Regions from separate parts of the Exiguobacterium sp. UBA3968 genome, predicted to be linked through region 1. Evidence: riboswitches for the same ligand, from Rfam matches in the RefSeq annotation. Region 1 holds a riboswitch; each other region holds the start of a gene.

Region 1 (7,163 bases):
ACAGAAGAAGGTGCGAGTGTTGCTTCTTCAAGGATTTGTGTCATTTCTTCTTTTGAAATTTTTACGTTCGTGTCGTAGTTACGAATCGAGCGACGTCCTTTAACGATTTCCATGAAGTCCGTTGTTGTTTGAGTAGTCATAATTATTCAATCTCCCTTGTGTATGTTTTTTCTTTTTTGTGGTGTGAAAAACTTATTTCCAGTCTGCGATGTCGTTGATCGGTAGGCGAACCGATGGGTATCCTGCATCTACTGCTTTACCGATTGAAAGCAACATGACTGGGAGGTAACGCTCTTTTTCAAGACCGAATGCTTCTGCGATTTGATCTTTCTCGTAACCACCGATTGGGTTCGTATCATATCCGTGCGCACGAGCGACGAGCATCAATTGCATCGAAACGAGACCTGAGTCGATCAAGATGCTATCTTTCAAATCGTTTGCTGAGATACTGCTGTACATGCCTTGGATCGCAGGTACTTGGCGATCGCGTACTTCTTGTGGCATGAGCCCTTTCGCAACAGCTGTGTCGTAGATGTTTTCGAGTTGATCGACTGCGTTCATGTCACCGAAGACAGCGATGACAGCAGAAGATGTCTCGACTTGGACTTGGTTGAATTTCGCGAGTGGTGCAAGTGTTGCTTTTCCTTCTTCGCTATCGATGACGAGGAAACGCCATGGTTGCATGTTGACGGAAGAAGGTGCAAGTGTTGCTTCTTCAAGGATTTGTGTCATTTCTTCTTTTGAAATTTTTACGTTCGTGTCGTAGTTACGAATCGAGCGACGTCCTTTAACGATTTCCATGAAGTCTGTTTGAGTTTGCGTTGCCATATTAAATCGACTCCTCTTTTAGTTTAGGTAATGCGTCAGCGTTTGCTTCGATGCGCTGAATCATCTCAGCTAACGTCCGTTGTTCTTCAGCAGAGAATCCTTCGAGTAGATCCTCGAGAAACTCATCTTTTTGTTCGCGTAATTGAGCGATGCGCGTCGCCCCTTGTTCCGTTAAAGAAACAAGAATCACCCGATTGTCAGCAGCTGAACGCTCGCGAGCAATCATCCCGGTCGATTCCAGGTGCTTGAGATGACGGGTCACTGCCGCATGATCCACATTGACGCGTTTTTGTAACTCTTTTTGGCTAATCGTTTGATCGACTTGTAGTTGAGCGAGTAGATCCATTCGAGTCTGACTAAAACCATCCGTACAGAGATCGAATTTTTGAGCAATCGTCTTATTGACAGAAACGAGTGCATAGATCAACCGTCCTTTTTCAGTGCAGGAGATACTCAATCCATCACATCCTTCCCTTCGTTCGAAGAAACCTTTGACGTATCAAAGATTGATATGTAAACGAATATAACGTGTTTAATTTGATGACGCAACTTATTTGCTTTTAACATAAAAAGAGATATCATTCACGCGGAATGATATCGAGTCAGGCGACTTAGCTAATTTGGCGTTTAGACGCTGGAATTCCTTTTGCATCGATCGCTGCAATGATCCGACGGAAATAGAATAACCAAAATTGTAGGAATGGTCCGATTAAGAAAATCGAGAGGATTGTACCGAAGAAAACAGGACCACCGAGCAACCAGCCAATGCCGCATGCCGTGACCTCCATGATCGTCCGCATCAGACGAATCGACGTTCCAAATCGCTCTGCAAGTGTCAGCGTCAACCCATCGCGTGGACCGGCTCCATATCCGACAGCAACATAAAGACCTGCCCCCATGCCGATGATGAAGATGCCGAAAATCAACCAGATCGTATTCAACCAAATCGACTCAAAAGAGGGTAAGAGATGAGAATTAAGGACAAGATTCATGAAGACACCGACGAAAATCGCGTTGACGAGTGTTCCAATTTGTGGTGTGACGCGGTCTAATGTGTACTTAACGAACACGAGTAATAGACCAACGAGCAAAATAATCGTTCCGACGGACAGTGGTGTTTTCTTTTGGAGACCGAGATGCAATACATCCCACGTCGAGACACCGAGTTCAGCAGTGATCATCATCGATGAGCCGAGAGCGAGTAAAAATAAACCGAGTAGGAAGAGTCCCCACTTTAACGTAGCGCGTAATAACCAGGAAGCACGATGACGCGTCATGTCTAACACCTCATTTCTTAAAAATAATTGATTCGTTAACTGTATCATGAGGAAAGTAGAAGAAGAAAGACGAAATTTTCCGTTTTTTCCATCTTAAGAAGGAGGGGAAGGTCGAAAGAGAAACGTATACTGAAGAAAAAAGGAGATGACAGGATGAAAGCGATCCGGCACCTGATTCGTTTTACATACATAGAAGCCATCTGTTGCGTCTTTCCCGTCATGATTTTCGCAGCGCTTGCTCTTTCACGTTATCTTCCTGCTGAACCGATCGCTCGATACGATCTCCTGTTGCTATGGTGTCTTCTCGTCCAAATCGTCTTACTTGTCACGCGTTATGAAACGCTGGAAGAGTTCAAACTGATCTTACTCTTTCACGTGATTGGTCTAGCACTTGAACTGTTCAAAGTGAACGTTGGGTCTTGGAGTTATCCGGAACAGGCTCTAACGAAAGTGGCTGGTGTTCCTTTGTATGCAGGATTCATGTATGCAAGTGTCGCAAGTTATGTCTGTCAAGCGTTCCGAAGATTTCATTTACGCTTCACAGCATTTCCACCACCTTGGCTTGCGATCAGCGTAGGCAGTCTCGTCTATCTCAACTTCTTCACCCACCACTGGATCTTCGATGCACGCTGGCTATTGATGGTCCTCGTCGTCCTTGTCTTCTATAAGTCATGGGTTCATTTTACGATCGAGCAGACGATCTACCGCATGCCGCTCGTCCTGTCTTTTTTACTGATCGCGTTCTTTATTTGGATCGCTGAGAATATCGTGACGTTCTTTAAAGGGTGGGTCTATCCACATCAGGAAAGAGGATGGGAAGTCGTTGATCTCGGAAAGTTGTCTTCTTGGTTCCTGCTTGTGATCATCACGGTCCTGATCGTCATCGTCGCGAAATACAAGCAACAGGATCCGGCTGTGGAGATATATCAGCGTACATAGACGAAAAACATGACATTTCGTTTGCGATGAAGCGCTTCGATGTTCAACGTTCGTTCTAACATGTGGACGACAACTTGAGCGTGTTTGGCTCAACCAGTGACGAGACGGGAAATTATTGAAAAAAGAGTGAAACATTAGAAGTTTTAAGCCGTAGAGTAAGGTGAGAACTTATTTTTCAAGGAGGACCTTACTCATGTCATCTCAATTAAAGAAAGCAGCGAAGGAGTCGCTCAGCGGTCGTTGGGGATTTGCAGTCCTAGCTTTTCTGCTGTTTAGTATTATTCAGGGTGTTCCTAATTTATTTGGATCGGATATCGATGAGCCGTCTAGTAGTATAGATCTCGTTGTATCATTGGTGTCGATTTTATTGATTCCAGTAGGAGTCGGTTGGACATGGATTGCCATGTCGATTGCTCGTGGCGAAGAAACGAAAGTGACGGATTTGTTTGAGCCATATGGTATGTTCCTGAAAGTGGTGGGGCTGGCCATTGTTCAGTTCATCTTTATCGCGCTCTGGACGTTACTCTTAATCATCCCTGGTATCATCAAGTCATTCTCTTACTTGTTGACGTACTACATCCTTCGGGATGAGCCGTCAATCGGTATTCTCGAGGCAATTACACGCTCACGGCAACTCATGGATGGACACAAGATGGAAGCATTCTTGCTCTTCTTATCGTTTATCGGTTGGGCGTTGCTTGTTATCGTTACGCTTGGTCTTGCTGTCCTATGGGTCGGACCATACTTCAGTGTCACGCTTGCCAAATTCTACGATCGTATTCGTGGGGAGCAGGCGCCAGAGCAGACATCAGATTTCGTCGCACCATACTAATTCCGAATCCCGACACTACGTCGGGATTTTTCTTTGGAATAAATCCGATAGGAAAAGACGGTTTAATGGTTGCTTTAGTTCAATGAATTCTGTACGATGAATGCAACACATCTTATCTAGAGAAGTCGAGGGACTGGCCCGAAGACACTTCAGCAACCCCGCTATGGCGGAAGGTGCTACTTCCAGGAAGGAATACCTTCTGAAGATAAGAGCGGACAGGACAAGATACCGTCGCTCTTTTCGAACTTCGAAAAGAGCGTTTTTTTATGATAAGGGGGACGATGGAGTGGAGTATGGTTTTTGGTTACCGATTTTTGGGGGATGGCTACGTAACGTCGAGGATGAACAGATGCCAGCGACATTCGATTATGCGAAACAAGTCGCACAAACAGCTGAACGGATCGGCTTCTCGACGACGTTGATTGCGGAATTGAACTTGAACGATATCAAAGGCATCAAGGAACCGAGTCTTGAGGCATGGACAACGGCAGCGGCGATTGCTGCAACAACAGAACGCCTTGAAATCATGACAGCGGTTCGTCCCGGGTTCCATAATCCGGCGACGACGGCGAAGATGGCGGCAAACATCGATCAGTTGAGTGGAGGACGATTTACGCTCAATGTCGTCTCGGCCTGGTGGGCAGAAGAAGCAAAACAATACAACGGTATTTTTACTGCACACGATGAACGCTATGCCCGAACGGAAGAGTTCGTCACGGTCATGAAAGGACTATGGGCAGATGCGTCACCGTACAGCTTCTCCGGCAATCACTACACGATCGAACAGGCAGAACTCCATCCGAAACCCGTCCAGCGTCCGGGGATTAAGCTCTACGCTGGTGGAGAGAGTGAAGCCGGAAAACGGACGATCGTCGAACATTGTGATGCCTACGTCATGCATGGAGGCACTGTTGAAGAAGTAGCTCATAAAATCAATGATATGAAAGTACGCCGGGAAGCGACGGGACACGCACCGCTTGAGAGCTTCGGTCTTGCTGCCTACATCATTTGTCGGTATACGGAAGAAGAAGCGCTTCTTGAGTGGCAACGCATCACGGACGTCAAGGAAGACAGCGCCGGTTATGCCGGTTATCAAGATTTCATCAGTAAATCGCAACTCGAACAACAGGTCGAACGAAATGATTATTCCGTCTCGAACCGTGGTCTGCGACCGAACTTGATCGGAACACCAGAACAGATTGCCGAACGGATTCTAGCGTTCGAAGCCGCTGGTGTCACGTTGCTCTTGTTACAATTCTCACCACAACTTGAAGAAATGGAACGCTTTGCCCGTGACGTAATGCCACTGGTCGAAGCGAAACGAAAGGTAGGTCAACAATCATGACAAAAATTCATATTCTCCACGAAAACCAAGAATGGACGGATCATCTCATCAAACGTCTCGAAGAACTCAAGTTGCCGTACGAGCAGTGGCACTTAAATGAAGGAATCGTACCGTTAGATGAACTGCCGCCAGAAGGTGTCTTTTACAGTCGTATGAGTGCGTCTTCGCATACGCGGGGGCATCGTTATGCGCCAGAGTTGACGGAAGGGGTCCTCGCTTGGTTAGAAGAGCATGACCGCACTGTCTTTAACGGAACGCGTGCGCTCCGTCTTGAAGTCAGCAAAGTTAATCAATACACAGCGTTACGTAAGGCTGGGATTCGTGTACCAAAGACAACGGCTGCTGTCGGACGTGATCAAATCGTACAAGCAGCAAAAGAAATCGGTGTTTCGTCATTCATCACGAAACATAACCGTGCCGGGAAAGGTCTCGGCGTCCAGTTATTCCATTCGATTGAAGCACTTGAAGCTTATCTCGATGGTTCGACATTCGACGAACCAGTCGATGGCATCACGTTGATTCAAGAGTACATCCAAGCACCAGAACCGTACATCACGCGGTGTGAGTTCGTAGGTGGAAAATTTGTCTATGCGGTCCGAGTCGATACGTCGGAAGGATTCGAACTTTGCCCAGCTGATGCGTGTGTGATTGACGACTTGTTTTGCCCAGTTGGTGAAGAAGCGCCGCAAACACCGATGAAGTTCCAAATCGTTGAAGGCTTCGATGATCCAATCATTGAAAAGTACGAAGCGTTCCTCCAAGCGAACCAGATTGCGGTCGCAGGTATCGAGTTCATTAAGGATGCGTCAGGTACGATCTATACGTATGATGTCAATACGAATACGAACTATAATTCCGATGCCGAAGCTGCTGCAGGACGCTACGGCATGCTTGAACTGGCAAAGTTCCTCGGAGCTGCTCTTGAAACAAGCACAGTAAAATAAGAATCGGCTCCCGCCCTGTCACCGGACGTTACAAGACCGGATGACAGGGTATTTGTATAGAAAGGGGGCGGATCTATGATTACGTGGAGAGAAGAACGACAGCTCGATATCCCGATTGAGGAAGCATGGCACTTGTTTGATCACACGCGGCTGCAACGTCTGATTCCGAACGTCGTCCAGCATGAGGTGATTGAACGAAAACCGGGTGTCGTCGGTTCGACGTATCGTCAAACGTACATGCAGGGCAACCGACTCGAAACCTACATCGTGACCGATTTAGCCTATACGAATGAGCCGGACTTTAAACAAAATACGATTGGATTCACGTTAGCTAAAATATTTAAGATTGAGATGACGTTTACGCTCAAACCACTTGGACACGCTCGTTGTCTGTTGATTTATACAGGAAAAAATGAAGGGGCAAACTTCGTTGGGAAAAGTCTCTTGTCACTCGGTGGCGAACGAGAAAACGAGAAAATTGTTCAGGGCTTGTTGCAACGTGTCGAAGAAGAGGCAGCAAAACAAAAGAAGAACAATGCATGAAAAAACGGATTCCCGCACCTGAGAATCCGTTTTTTCATATCTTATCGATTCGTATACGATTTGTGACCACTCGGTAAAACGGATAGGCAGTCGACACCTTGATAACGTTCTCGTTTTCTATCGCTGGATCGAGCGATTTTGGATTATCAAAAAGCTTAGTTACCGACTACTATTTTTAAGTATAAAAACGGTTATTAAATTTTCATTTAATCCAAAGATTATATCGTTACGATAGTCGACGCAAACGAGAAATCTGTGAATCATCTTGAAGCTCCTTTAATGGTCGAAACCGAACAGCTCGTAATTCTTGTTGATCAAGCGATAGTTCAGGATCGATCCCGAGTCGAGGTTCAGGACTATCTAAGACACGGCGAACGAGAAAACATGTCTCTGTTCCTTGATCCATTGAAATCTCGTAAAGTTTCCGTTCGACCGTGACGTGAAGATGCGTTTCT
Region 2 (7,163 bases), on a different contig from region 1:
AAAAAGTAAACTTTGATATAATAGAAACCATCTGAGGACAATGGAGGGGGCAGGAGAACGATGGATATCTTATTAGCACGTCAACCCATCGTTAATCGAGTTGGATCAATTGATGCATTTGAATTATTGTATCGTTCGATTGAACAAATGACTATTTTTGATGGGGATTTAGCGACGATGGATGTATTGACGAATACACTCGTCCATATGGGGGTGGAACATGTCGCGGAAGGAAAAAAACTTTTCGTCAACTTTACGTCAGATTTGTTGAAAAGTGATCTGATTCATTATTTAGATCCTAACCGATTCGTCATTGAAATTTTAGAGACAGTTGATATTGATACTGAAATGTTGTCTGTTCTGCATAGTTGGAAAGAAGCAGGCTTCACATTAGCACTTGATGATTTTGTGACAGATTTACTTCGACAGCACGGAGCGGAATTGTTTGCGTTGATCGATTTAATTAAAATCGACATCGAGGCAATTTCCCCTCGCGAGCAAAGTGCCATTTTGCATATCGTTCGACGTAATTATCCTCATATTAAGATGCTTGCTGAACGTGTCGAGACGCACGAGGATCATACACGTTGTCTTGATATGGGGTATGACTGGTTCCAAGGCTATTTTTATGCTAAACCGATGCTGATGAAAGGGAAAGCTGTTCCACCACAATTGCCGGTGTTGTTAAAGATGCTGAAGTGGCTTGATACGGATGAGAAGTACGATGAAGTCATTGATGAAATCGAAGCCAATCCGTATATCAGCATCCAGGTATTACAACTAATCAATTCTCCGGGAGTGGGATTACGCAATACAGTTAGTTCCGTTCGTCAAGCGATCTCACTACTTGGCTTCGCTCAACTTAAAAGCTGGATTTCGTTGATTGTCTTACGTGAAATGAAGCTCGCAAGTCCTTATGAATGGTCGAATGAGTTGCTGCGATCTTCCTTACATTGCGCAAAGCTCTGTGAGTTGTTTGCAACAGAAACAAGGACGCTGCAACAAGAGAGTGCCTATATGATCGGCTTGTTATCGCATATCGATGCGTTATTGTCCGTTGATATTGACGACATCATCGATCAATTGCCAATCGAGGATTCCTTGAAGATTGTCCTCCAAGGAAAAGACCATCCGTTCCGGGATTGTCTAGTGCTTGCGATCAGCGCAGATCGCGGTGATTTCGAACAGTTCGAATTGCTCAGTCAACGGTTAGGTGTATCACTTCCGCGAGCATATGCGTTACTTACGGAAAGTCAGGAGTGGCTTATGCAAAAAGAGATGCATCTTCAAGAAGAGACAGATGCCATTCTATAAAAAAAAGAGCCCTGAGGCTCTTTTTTTTATAGACATGGACCTGCTGACTTGATCGCATCCGTCGCACTTTCGAAACGAAGGAAATTATGTTGGAATTTCTCAGCAAGCGAACGCGCTTGTGTGTTGTATTCGTCAGGATTTGACCAGACGCGTACCGGATTGAGTAATTCACTTGGAACACCAGGAACTTCAAGTGGCATATGAAGTCCGAAGATTGGGTGCTCTTCTGTTGGAATCGCTGCAAGTGTTCCGTTGACGGCAGCGTTGACCATCGTCCGTGTATACGATAGCTTCATTCGACTACCTGTCCCGTAAGCACCGCCTGTCCAGCCTGTGTTGACGAGATAAACGGTCACACCGTGACGATCAATCAGTTCTCCGAGCATCGTCGCATACTTTTCAGGTATCAGTGGAAGAAATGGTGAACCGAAGCATGTCGAGAACGTTGCTTCCGGTTCCGTGATACCACGCTCTGTTCCAGCAAGTTTTGATGTATAACCTGATAGGAAATGATACATCGCTTGTTCTTTCGTCAATTTACTGATCGGAGGCAAGACGCCATACGCATCAGCCGTCAAGAAGACAATCGTCTTCGGATGACCAGCCCGTGATGGAACAGCGATGTTATCGATCGCTGTGATCGGATAAGCAGCACGTGTATTTTCTGTCAACGATGTGTCATCATAATCAGGATGACGAGATTCATCGAGCACGACGTTTTCAAGGACAGTTCCGAAACGGATCGCATCAAAAATTTGCGGTTCTTTTTCGCGTGACAGATTGACCGTCTTCGCATAACATCCACCTTCAATGTTGAAGACGCCGTCATGCGACCAACCATGCTCATCGTCACCGATCAATTGACGGCTATCGTCTGCTGACAGGGTGGTCTTACCAGTACCGGATAGACCGAAGAACAAGGCGACGTCGCCTTCGTGTCCGACGTTTGCTGAACAGTGCATCGAAAGGACATTTTCTTGTGGTAAGAGGTAGTTCATGACAGAAAAGATCGATTTTTTGATTTCGCCCGCATATTCGGTTCCGCCGATCAAGACGATCCGGTGTTCGAACGACATGGCGATGAATGTCTCGGAATTCGTTCCGTCAACGGTAGGATCTGCTTTGAAATGTGGCGCGTAGACGACCGTGAACGGTTCGAAGGCAGCCACTTCAGGATACTCGCGTAAAAAGAGTTGTTTGGCAAACAGGTTATGCCAAGCGTATTGTGTGAGCACACGAACCGGAAGGGTGAAGTGCGTATCTGCCCCAGCAGCAGCTTCTGTGTAGTAGAGCTGATCGGCCTCGTTCATGTAACGAAGAACCTTTTGTAACAATTGTTCAAATTTGTCTCCATCCATCGGTTGGTTAACATGACCCCAATCAATGTGAGACTCGCAGGAAGAATCACGGACGATGAACTTATCTTTTGGTGAACGACCTGTAAATTTCCCCGTTTCTACAGATAGTGCGCCGTTCTCAGCAAGGACACCTTCTTCGTTTCGAATCGCATGTTCGACAAGTTCAGCAACAGATAGTTGTTTGAACACATGCTCTTTCTTGAGTAGTTCTTCGATATTCAGGACCGTCATCGGCATCCTGACCCCACCTTTCCCCTACGTTGGTTTTGGCTCACTGCATTTAGTATGACACATTCATTATATATGACATACTAAAGGGAGCGCAATCATTTTCTGGTGCTGATTTCTATTTATCTGGAAACGCTTTCAGCATTAATAGTTTAACATCTCTTTTAAAAAGTTTCGACTAGAATTTGAAACCTTGCTTGACAGAGTAGGTACAACTTTATATCATGTAATTCGTAACGGATACTCTTATTCTGAGCAGGTGGAGGGAACAAGGCCCGAAGAAACCCGGCAACCGTCCTACATTAATTCATATATTAATGAGGGAAAAGGTGCTCTCCTGAAGCGAAGTAAACACTTCGAACGATAAGAGGGTAAAGGAAGAACGCACAACCTTTCCCTGACCATTTTTTGGACTTGGAAAGGTTTTTTTCATTTTACCGTCCCACTCAACTAGGGGAAATGAGTACACCGTCAAATTCTTTTTTGGGAGGGTCATACATGACAAACCTTAATCGCCGACTATTCACGTCGGAGTCAGTCACTGAAGGTCATCCAGATAAAATCTGTGACCAAATTTCGGATTCAATCCTCGATGCGATTCTTGCAGCGGATCCAAACGCACGTGTTGCGGCAGAAACTTCTGTTACAACAGGTCTCGTTCTCGTTGCAGGTGAGATCACGACATCCACTTACGTCGACATTCCAAAAGTCGTTCGTGAAACGATTCGTGAAATCGGCTACACACGCGCGAAATACGGTTTCGATGCGGATACATGTGCTGTATTGACATCGATCGATGAGCAATCAGCAGATATCGCTCTTGGTGTCGACCAAGCGCTTGAAGCACGTGAAGGTAGCATGTCTGATGCAGAAATCGATGCAATCGGTGCAGGAGACCAAGGTCTTATGTTCGGTTACGCAACGAAAGAAACACCAGAACTCATGCCACTTCCAATTTCGCTTTCGCACCGTCTCGCACGCCGTTTGGCAGAAGTGCGTAAAAACGGTCAACTCGACTACCTTCGTCCGGACGGAAAAACACAAGTCACGGTCGAATACAACGAGAACAACGAGCCGGTTCGTGTCGATACGATCGTCATCTCGACACAACATGCGGAAGAAGTTACGCTTGAGCAAATCCAAGCTGATTTGAAAGAACACGTCATCACACCGGTCATCCCGGCTGAATACATCGACGCAGCAACGAAATTCTTCATCAACCCAACTGGTCGTTTCGTCATTGGCGGACCACAAGGAGATGCTGGATTGACTGGTCGTAAGATCATCGTTGATACGTATGGTGGATACGCACGCCACGGCGGTGGAGCATTCTCAGGTAAAGATCCAACAAAAGTCGACCGTTCAGCTGCATACGCAGCACGTTACGTCGCGAAGAACCTCGTTGCTGCAGGTCTTGCAGACAAAGCAGAAGTTCAACTTGCGTACGCAATCGGTGTCGCGCACCCTGTATCAATCGCAGTTGATACATTCGGCACAGGAAAACTTCCTGAAGCACAACTCGTCGAATTGGTTGCTGAAAACTTCGATCTTCGTCCGGCTGGAATCATCAACATGCTTGATCTCCGTCGTCCGATCTATCGTCAAACAGCTGCATACGGTCACTTCGGTCGTACAGATGTTGAGCTTCCATGGGAGCAAACAGATAAAGCAGCAGTTCTTGAAGAACAAGCAAAACGTTTCGCATAATCAAAAAGTCCGGAAATCCTACGTGGGTTTTCGGGCTTTTTTGTTTCCGCGGAACTTTGCAGGAAACGAATGTTTTTTCTAGAAAAGGGTAAAAGTACATGAGTCGATTTGTATGAGTATAAAGGGGGGTTCCGATTATGGAAATACGCGAAGCTATTCCAGCTGATGCAGGACGTATTCATGACATTGCTATCACATCTTGGTTGGATACGTATGAAGAAATCTATTCCGAACGTTCGAAAGCGCATTTCGTGCAGGAGGCGTATCCGCAAGAAGAAGTCGTTCGTGCGATCCGGACGGCGGAAGAAGCACGGGGAGAGTATTTTTATGTCGGAATCATCGACGAGGAAATCGTCGGTTTCATTCATGCTGTTGATGTCGAAGGAACATGGGAGATCATTCGGCTTTACGTCTTGCCGGAATATCAGCAAAACGGAATCGGAAGACGTCTGATTCGTGAACTCGAACGACAAGGAGCCGTCCCACTCGAAGTCTACGTGGAAGCACGTAACTATAAAGCGCGTCAATTCCTGACCTCATTTGGTTTTGAAGAACTTAGTGAGATGACGGAAGAAGTGTTTGGGCAAGCGGAATCAGTCGTTCGTCTTCGCCATGTTGCCTCGTGAAATCCGTCTCGGGACGGTTTCGTTTGCGTTTGAAATAAGGTATCGTGAAAAGGAAGTATGAAGTGAAGAGGTGAGTTTGTGGTTGAACAACCAACAGGAATCATCGTATTAGTCTATCCGTTACAACTGCGTGCCCGTCCGAGTGAAGCTTTGATTCGAGTACTCGAAAGAGAGTATGAAGTGCTACTCGTCGACGCACCACGTCGCATTTCGTTTGAAGAGCACGGTCAACTGTTAAAAGAAGCATTACGCGAAGCAGGAAAACGAAAGCTACCGATTCATATCATCGCCTGTAGCATGGGGGCACTCGTCGTCAATCGTCTGTTGCAAGAATATGAACTACCAGTCGCAAGTCTTGCGTTCGTTTCACCATTGTTTGATTGGCATCCGTCGAAACAACTCGGAGGTGTCAAACAAGTCTTCGCGAGTGCGTTTGATCGTTTCCGTCCCGATGCGCCACTCGGTACGTTGCCGTTTGGTCAAAGTACGGAAGATACCGTTCGCATCGGTGAACTGACGTATGCGCAGTACCGGGAAATCGAAGAAGAGATCGTCGTACATGACGAGGAACGAAAAAAACTGCCTCGTGTAAACTTGGCTTGTTTTTATGCACCAGACGATCAGTTCGCAGACGTCAAACTGACACTCGAAGTATGTCGGAAAATGGGTGGCGATCAGATTTACTTACAACGTCTACACGGTTTCCCGCATTTCAGCTTTGAACGGTTGAATACACGGTTTGCGGAAAAATTATTGTTGTTTTTTAAATTAGTCGAAGAATGAAAGAAGTGATGGTTTCCATAGCGGAAGCCATCACTTCTTTATTTCTACTGTCAGCGCACTTTTTTCTCGATCGCGATGATGAACGGTGGATGATTCTGTTGATTCAAGAAGCGGTACTGAAGAACGGCATAACCTTGCTGATCAAGGGCTGTGACGTAATCTAGGACAGCATCGCGTTCCCGTTTTCCTTCAAGATGACCGTGATAGACGACAAGGACGACAAGACCACCAGGTGCAAGTACCGGGAGGAGAGCGTCGAGTGCTTCAAGCGTCTCTTCACCTGTCGTCGTGATCGATTTATCACTTCCAGGCAAGTATCCGAGATTGAAGACGCCGGCACGAACAGGCCGTCGTTCGTCCGAAAGACGCGCACCAACATGGATGTGACTTTCGTGATAAAGATCGACGCGTTCTAACATTCCGGCTTCGTCGAGACGTCGTGTCGATTCCTCGATGGCTTGAGCTTGGACGTCGAACGCAAGGACTCTACCTTCTGGACCGACGCATTCTGCTAAGAACTGCGTATCATGTCCATTTCCGGCAGTCATATCGACGACGCAGTCACCAGGTTCGATGACGGACTCCAGTAATTGTTTCGTATAAGGTAGTACACGGGCAAGTGACATGGCATAGACTCCTGTTCCTATGGGCTGTTTTTCTCTTTATACATGATCATCGTATGTATGATTCCTCCTGCATTATACCATCTTTTGAGTCATTGACGAAAAGTGAAGTGGCTTGACAGGCGGGGGAGGGATTGCGTAAAGTGGCAAGGTTGAGAATGAAATAGGAGGACCAAAGGTATGCCAAAATTACCAAAAGCGGTCTGGATCCTCGTCCTTGCGATGGCCATCAATACGACGGGATCCTCTTTTTTATGGCCGTTCAATACATTATATATTCATGAATATTTAGGGGAGTCGATGACAAAAGCCGGAATGGCGTTATTCGTCAACTCAGCCTTAGCAATCGTTGGGAACTACTTAGGCGGAAAAGCGTTTGACCGACTCGGCGGAAAGAAGACGCTTGTCATCAGTGTCATCGGACTTGTCCTGTCTTCCGTCGGCTTGTTGCTATTTCATCAGACGTATATTGGATACGTCGCGATGCTTGGATTGATTGGATTCGTCGGTGGGATGGTTTTCCC
Region 3 (7,163 bases), on a different contig from region 1:
CGTTTTGGAACGTTTCCGTCACGTCTTGTAGAGATGCCCCTTTTTTCTTCGTGACCGTATCGAACGTCACGACCTTTAGTCCTTTATCGACTGCTGGTTTGATCATGTCATAGGCATAGTCTTCCTTACCGTGCGAAATGATGAGCCCATCATAATCTTGCTGAATCGCCTGCGCGACCAGTTCCTTGAACTTGACATCGTTACCTTCCGAAATGAACGTGCTGACTTTAAAGCCGAGCGCTTCTCCTTCACTTCGTGCGCCATCAAGGAATTGTTTCGTATGGTCGTCCGATGCGAGGTTACGGATGACGGCGATCTTGACGTCCGATTGAACTCCTTTTGGTACATCCTTGACGACTTTCGTCGTCGCTTCTCCATTCGCACAAGCCGCTAGTAATAAGGCCGGTGCTAGGACGGCGTAAGCTAGTTTTTTCATGAATTGTCTCCTTATCCGAGGGGTTGAAGCCCCGTTAATTGTTCAATCGTTTCTTCATTCGGTTGCGTGATAATACCAAGTTCGGTAATGATGCCCGTGATTAAGGTGTGTGGTGTGACATCAAAGGCCGGGTTGAAGACAGTAACTCCTTCTGGTGCTGTCGCAACACCTTGGACAGTCGTCACTTCCTGCGGATCACGTTCTTCAATTTCGATCGCGTCTCCGGAAACAAGTGAGAAATCAAACGTCGAGAGCGGTGCTGCGACGTAAAACGGGATACCGAAAGCTTGAGCGAGTAATGCTAGTTGGAACGTTCCGATCTTATTCGCCGTATCTCCGTTTCGTGTAATCCGGTCCGCCCCGACGATGATTGCATCGATCTGTTTTTCTTTCAGCGTATGGGCGACCATGTTATCTGTAATTAGCGTGACATCGATGCCGGCACGTTGTAGCTCCCATGTCGTCAGTCGTGCTCCCTGCAGTAATGGTCGCGTCTCACTCGCAAAAACAGATAATTCAATGCCGCGTTCTTTTGCGATATAGAACGGCGCAAGTGCTGTTCCATAAGCAGCGGTCGCAATCGATCCAGCATTACAGATCGTTAGGATCCGGTTGCCTGACTGGAACAATTCCAGTGCATGAATCCCGATTTGACGTGACGTCTGCGCATCCTGATCGTATAAGGCAATCGTCCGCTGCTCGAGCCGTTCGCGGATCTCTTCTACCGACGTCCCGTCTTGAATGATTGGATTCAATTGATCAAGGACATTTCGTAAGTTAACAGCCGTTGGTCGTGTCGCGAGTAACGTCGCTGATGTCTCAAGCAAGGCTTGCTTATAGATCGACAGTTCTGCTTCAAACCGGTACGCCTCTTGAACGAGTACGAATCCGCCAAATAAACTGATCGCAGGCGCCCCTCGGACGCGCAGTTGTTTAATCGCTTCGACCGCTTGTGCAAGATCGGTAATGACTTCATAGTGTTCTTCCTGCGGTAGACGTGTCTGATCGAGAATCGTCAAGACACGGTCTTCATAACGAATACTTTGAACGAATGTACTCATCGGCTAAGTTCCTCCGTTACGTCGAAGTTTCGTAAATCATCAAATGTCCGGCATTCGGTCCGACGTTTGATTAACGCCGATCCTAAACGTAAAGCATGTTGTTTTCGTTCTAGTCGTTCCGTCATAGAACTAATCGTTTCTAAATCAGCGACTGGTGCGAGTCCGATCGTCCGACGAATCAGTTCGCAACCGGCAAAGCCGAGTGCATCCTGCAAGATCGTGCTCAGTACATCGTCGACGAGTCCCGATGTCCGGAATGGTTCGACGGCTTCGCGTTCCCATAAGGCGCGGAACGTCGAAGCGAACGTCAGCCAGAACGTATCGATGTCGCGAATCCGGGCATCACGAAGTGCTGAATAATCCGGGTATGCTGCAAAGAATAAGTGGGCGATGAACTGTCCGACATCGAATCCGAATGGACCATAAAAGGCGAATTCTGGATCGATGACTTTCGTTTCTGTTGCCGAAGCAAAGATGCTTCCTGTATGTAGATCGCCGTGTAGCAACGCATCTCCTTTCGTGATGAAAAGCGCTTCGAGTTTTGCGACTTCGCGTTTCAACTCATCGTCCGCCCACAGACGTGCCACCTCTTCTTCAAGCCCGGCTTCAATCTCGTTCGTCTCCGCGTCATGGAACGGATCCGTGAAGATTAATTTTTCCGTGATGTCGCACAAGTCCGGATTGTAGTACGTTCGGGCGACGCGTTTTTTTTCAACCGGACCAAGCGCAAAGTCCGATGTATGGAATAAAGTCCGAGCGAGATAAGAACCAATATGTTCCGCAAGCAACGGATACTGTTCACCTGCGAGTAAACCGCTTCGAACGATTGTCAGATGTGAAAGATCTTCCATGACCGTATACGCCTCGTCGTGACTAGCATGAAAGACACGCGGTACGAACGGCACGGCATGCCGGGCGAATTCACGGAGTGCGGATTGCTCGATCCACGCCCGCTCGAGTGATAGTGGCCAGCTCTCACCGACGACTTTCGCGTACGGGAGTGCTTGTTTTAGAATCAATCGATGTTCACCTTCTCGAATTCGAAAGACAAGGTTCAGATTGCCGTCGCCAATCTCTTCTGCTTCGACGGTTCCGTCGCCGATCAGTCCTAGTGAGCGGACCCGTTCGATCGCGTCCTGTTCTGTAAATGCTTTGTATGTCATCTCAGTTCCCCCTATGTGATACACGAAAAAGCGCCTCTTTTCGTCATCGAAAAGAGGCGCAGGAAAGTCACTGCGTCCTCTTATCTCTCAGACGAAACGTCTGTTGGATTTAGCACCGTGCCAAGTGGTCGGTTGCTGCGGCGTCATCGGGCCAATTCCCTCTGCCAACTCGCGATAAGAGTCGTATGTAGTTGTCGTGTGTGATATTGATTTGAATCTTACGCAATCCTCTTCCCTGCTGTCAAATCGAAATCAAGCAGAAACGGATATCGTTTTCGCTCCATATATAGAAAGAGTATTTTCAAAAAAATAAATTTTCTAAAAATAGTTTGACAAGTCGTGACTCTCATGTAAAAATTGCAATTAGATTTCACAATTTCATCCAATTCTTATCAAGAGCAGACGGAGGGACAAGCCCTACGATGTCGCAGCAACCGACCTTTTGGCACGGTGCTAATTCTTGCAGCTACTAAGCTGACAGATAAGAGTCCACGTTCGAATCATTCATGGTCTCTTGTCGCTGACAAGAGACCATTTTTTTATTGAAGGAGGAAAGACATGGCTTACATCACAGCTACTTATCAATTGACCGCCCGCGATCGACTGGAGCAACGCGCCGAACAACTCGCGCTTGGTCTGACGGTTGGTTCCTGGACGGAGCTGAATCATCTTGAGCAACAACAACTCGCCTCATTCAAAGGAGAAGTCGTACATACGGAAGAGCGCGACGGTAAAGGCTATATCACGATTCGTTACCCGGAACACAATGTATCGCGCGACTTTTCTGCGATCTTGACGACCGTCTTCGGGAAACTCTCACTCGACGGTGAAATCAAATTAACAGAACTGCTACTACCCGATACATTCACGTCGGATTTTCCAGGTGCGAAGTTCGGGATCGAAGGGGTTCGTTCCTTGATTGGTGTCGAAGATCGTCCACTGTTAATGAGCATCTTCAAAGGGGTCATCGGACGCGATTTATCGTTCCTTCGTGATCAACTCGAAGGACAACTTGCTGGTGGGATCGATCTCGTCAAGGACGATGAGATCCTATATGACAATCCGTTGACACCGACGATTGATCGGGCACGGATAGGACGTGAGGTTATCGATGCTCATTTCCACCGGACCGGTAAACGTGCGTTGTATGCGATCACACTTAGTGGTCCCGTCTTTACGCTCAAGGATCAAGCCAAACGATTGATTGACGCTGGAGCAACTGCTTTCTTGTTGAATACCTTCACATACGGACTCGACGTCTTACGTGAATTGGCAAGTGATCCGGAGATCAACGTTCCCATTTTCAATCATCCGGCTTACAGCGGTGCATTGATTGCTAGCCCGAACCACGGTGTTGCAGCGCCTGTCTTACTTGGCACATTACCGCGCGTTGCTGGTGCAGACTTAACACTATTCCCGTCACCTTACGGCAATGTCGCTCTTCCGAAGGACGTCGCCCGCGGCATCGCGGTCGAAGCGACTCGCCTCGGTCAGACGAAAGCGATTTTCCCTGTCCCTTCAGCCGGTATTCACCCAGGACTCGTTGCTCAACTCGTACGCGACTTCGGGATCGATTCCGTCATCAACGCTGGTGGTGGCGTACATGGTCATCCGCAAGGTGCTGCGGCTGGTGTTATCGCTTTTCGTCAAGCACTTGATGCGGCACTCGCAAATGAATCCCTATCGAATGCTGCGTCACGACATGAAGAATTACGAGTCGCGCTCGACGCTTGGGGGATCAAGTCATGACCTTACGAATTCTTTGTGACTTCGACGGTACCGTGACGATGCAGGATAACATCATTGCACTCATGGAGGTATTTGCGCCAGTGAATGACTTCGAACCGTTGAAACGTGGCGTGCTCGACCGGACGTTATCGATCCAAAGTGGTGTCGGGCAGATGTTCGCGCTTCTGCCGTCCGACGGTAAAGCGGACTATCTTGATTTCTTGATGGAGCGCGCTGTCATTCGCGAAGGATTTTCGGAGTTGCTTCAGTACAGTCGTCGTCAAGGAATCCATTTTTCGATTGTTAGCGGTGGAATGGACTTTTTCGTCGAACCGATCTTAGCACCGTTCCTCGAGCAAGAGCAGATTTACTGTAACATTGCCGATTTCAGTGGTCCATTCGTCCACATCGATTGGCCACACGCCTGCGATGTCCATTGCACGAATGGATGCGGCTGTTGTAAAACATCCGTTGCCCGTACATTATGCAAAGACGATGACGTCATCATCGTCATCGGTGACTCAGTGACGGACTTCGAACTCGCAAAACAAGCGGATCGTGTCTATGCCCGTGATTATCTGATCACGTTGTGTGAAGAAAATGATATCGCCTATACACCTTTTGAGACGTTCCACGATATCGTTCATGATTTAGCACGATCGGAGGTGACGATATGACATTCATGCGACGGTATGAAGAACTACGCGCCATCAAACAAGAACTTGCAGCGCGCGATTGGTTCCCTGGTACGAGTGGTAACCTCGCCATTCGGACGTCCGGTATTCCGATTGAATTTCTTGTGACGGCAAGTGGGAAAGATAAGCGGCAGACGACTCCTGACGACTTCGTTCATGTCGATGCGACCGGTCAATTGATCGGCGAGCAATCCGGGCGCCCTTCTGCTGAGACATTGCTCCATGTCGAAGTGTTCAACCGAACGAACGCCGGATGTTCCCTGCATGTCCATACGATTGCGAACAATGTGATTTCGGAGTTATATGGCGATCAGGGAAGTATCACCTTCTCCGGTCAAGAAATCATCAAGGCACTCGGTCACTGGGAAGAAGATGCGACGGTCACGGTGCCGATCATTCCGAATCACGCGGACATCCCGACACTCGCTGCTGCTTTTGCGCCATATGTCACAGCGGACAGCGGTGCCGTCCTGATTCGCAATCACGGAATCACGGTCTGGGCACCGACCGCCTTTGAAGCAAAGAAACACCTCGAAGCCTTCGAGTTTTTATTCAACTATACGTTGACGTTGCAATCATGCCGTCAATCTATCTATTAAAAGGAGGAATCATCTCATGGCAACAGTCTTATTCCAAGAAACAAACACACGGTATACGGATCAAACGGAAGTCGCTGACTTCCTCGCATCGCGCGGCGTTCTTTACGAACAATGGGACGTCTCAAAACTACCAGCACCTCTCGTCGAGAACTTCACACTGACGGATGCCGACAAACAAACGATTCTCGATACGTTCGCTCCAGAAATCAAAGACGTATCAGAACGTCGTGGATATCAGACAGCTGATATCATTTCACTTTCGGATACGACACCGAACCTTGACGAGTTGCTCGTCAACTTCCAGAAAGAACATCATCACACGGATGATGAAGTCCGTTTCATCGTAAGCGGTCACGGCGTCTTCGCGATCAAAGACGAAGAAGTCGGCTACTATAACATCGAACTCAATCCTGGTGATTTGATTTCTGTTCCTGTCAATACACGCCACTACTTTACGCTCCAAGAGGATCGGAAAGTCGTCGCTGTTCGAATTTTCGTCACGACGGATGGCTGGGTTCCAATTTACGAGAACGAGACATCCACGGTCTCTTAAGAACGACAAAAGCGTTGATTTCTTCTATATAAGGAGAATCGGCGCTTTTTCTTATCTCACAAACATATCACTACATCGACACGTAACAGATATAATGAGGGAAAAGCGATTGGGGAGTGAGCAACATGCATATTCGTCCTGTAACGGAACATGATTTACCCGCCGTTCTATCCATTTATAATGAAGGCATCGAAGACCGAATCGCAACGCTTGAGACGGATCGAAAAGATTTATCGTTCATGACCCAGTGGTATGCAGAGCGTACGCATCGCTACGCTGGATATGTCGCAGAAGATGAGACAGGTGTCCTCGGCTTCATTTCTCTTGATCCGTATAACCCGCGTCCTGTCTATGCGACAGTTGGTGAGATTTCCGTCTACATTACTCGAACACATCGCGGACAAGGGATCGGGACACAGTTGTTAGAAACTGCCGAACAACATGCGCGCGATCATCAGATGCATAAGCTGATTCTCTTTACCTTCCCGTTCAATAAAATCGGACAAAAGCTCTACATCCGTTCCGGATTCCGGATTGTTGGGACATTTAAGGAACAAGGTCGCTTGAACGGCGAATACGTCGACGTCATGGCGATGGAGAAACGCTTACGATAGGATTCATTGAATGCCAGACGGGGAATAATCAATCCGAGTCATTGAGAGAGGATGAACCTAATGGATATTCAACAAATTCGTAATGCGACGCTTGTCGTCACGTATGCCAATCAAGTTTTACTAATCGATCCGTTTCTCGGCGAAAAAGGCAGTCTACCTCCTTTCGGTCAAACGCCGAATGCCGTCGCCAATCCACTCGTCGACTTACCGGTCGATGTTAAGACACTGCTCGATCCTGACGCTGTCTTCGTCACGCATCTGCACGCGGATCATTTCGATGATGCTGCAAAACAATTTCTACCCAAGCATTTGCC

What was found. Region 1 has a riboswitch for S-adenosylmethionine ahead of B3S86_RS13490 (LLM class flavin-dependent oxidoreductase). Riboswitches for the same ligand answer to the same signal wherever they lie in the genome.
Positions count from the first base shown of each region.
Region 2: linked by a shared signal. The riboswitch ahead of metK (methionine adenosyltransferase) and the one ahead of B3S86_RS13490 (LLM class flavin-dependent oxidoreductase) in region 1 are both predicted to bind S-adenosylmethionine.
Region 3: linked by a shared signal. The riboswitch ahead of B3S86_RS00275 (2,3-diketo-5-methylthiopentyl-1-phosphate enolase) and the one ahead of B3S86_RS13490 (LLM class flavin-dependent oxidoreductase) in region 1 are both predicted to bind S-adenosylmethionine.

Region 1 covers NZ_DGCW01000007.1:146,086-153,248, reverse strand. The annotation lists gene B3S86_RS13520 (nitroreductase family protein) at 1-140, opposite strand, end outside; gene B3S86_RS13515 (nitroreductase family protein) at 193-828, opposite strand; gene B3S86_RS13510 (MarR family winged helix-turn-helix transcriptional regulator) at 830-1,285, opposite strand; gene B3S86_RS13505 (YczE/YyaS/YitT family protein) at 1,440-2,105, opposite strand; gene B3S86_RS13500 (DUF817 domain-containing protein) at 2,259-3,044, shown strand; gene B3S86_RS13495 (DUF975 family protein) at 3,238-3,876, shown strand; SAM riboswitch class I at 3,986-4,088, shown strand; gene B3S86_RS13490 (LLM class flavin-dependent oxidoreductase) at 4,163-5,221, shown strand; gene B3S86_RS13485 (ATP-grasp domain-containing protein) at 5,218-6,165, shown strand; gene B3S86_RS13480 (hypothetical protein) at 6,241-6,708, shown strand; gene B3S86_RS13475 (NUDIX domain-containing protein) at 6,935-7,163, opposite strand, start outside.
Region 2 covers NZ_DGCW01000005.1:1,635,276-1,642,438, reverse strand. The annotation lists gene B3S86_RS10235 (EAL and HDOD domain-containing protein) at 61-1,314, shown strand; gene pckA (phosphoenolpyruvate carboxykinase (ATP)) at 1,341-2,909, opposite strand; SAM riboswitch class I at 3,144-3,270, shown strand; gene metK (methionine adenosyltransferase) at 3,399-4,607, shown strand; gene B3S86_RS10220 (GNAT family N-acetyltransferase) at 4,745-5,233, shown strand; gene B3S86_RS10215 (serine aminopeptidase domain-containing protein) at 5,312-6,016, shown strand; gene B3S86_RS10210 (class I SAM-dependent methyltransferase) at 6,067-6,663, opposite strand; gene B3S86_RS10205 (MDR family MFS transporter) at 6,820-7,163, shown strand, end outside.
Region 3 covers NZ_DGCW01000004.1:16,105-23,267, forward strand. The annotation lists gene B3S86_RS00260 (sugar ABC transporter substrate-binding protein) at 1-436, opposite strand, end outside; gene mtnA (S-methyl-5-thioribose-1-phosphate isomerase) at 448-1,497, opposite strand; gene mtnK (S-methyl-5-thioribose kinase) at 1,494-2,660, opposite strand; SAM riboswitch class I at 2,738-2,841, opposite strand; SAM riboswitch class I at 3,047-3,148, shown strand; gene B3S86_RS00275 (2,3-diketo-5-methylthiopentyl-1-phosphate enolase) at 3,219-4,409, shown strand; gene B3S86_RS00280 (2-hydroxy-3-keto-5-methylthiopentenyl-1-phosphate phosphatase) at 4,406-5,065, shown strand; gene B3S86_RS00285 (methylthioribulose 1-phosphate dehydratase) at 5,062-5,682, shown strand; gene B3S86_RS00290 (1,2-dihydroxy-3-keto-5-methylthiopentene dioxygenase) at 5,699-6,235, shown strand; gene B3S86_RS00295 (arsinothricin resistance N-acetyltransferase ArsN1 family A) at 6,361-6,849, shown strand; gene B3S86_RS00300 (MBL fold metallo-hydrolase) at 6,910-7,163, shown strand, end outside.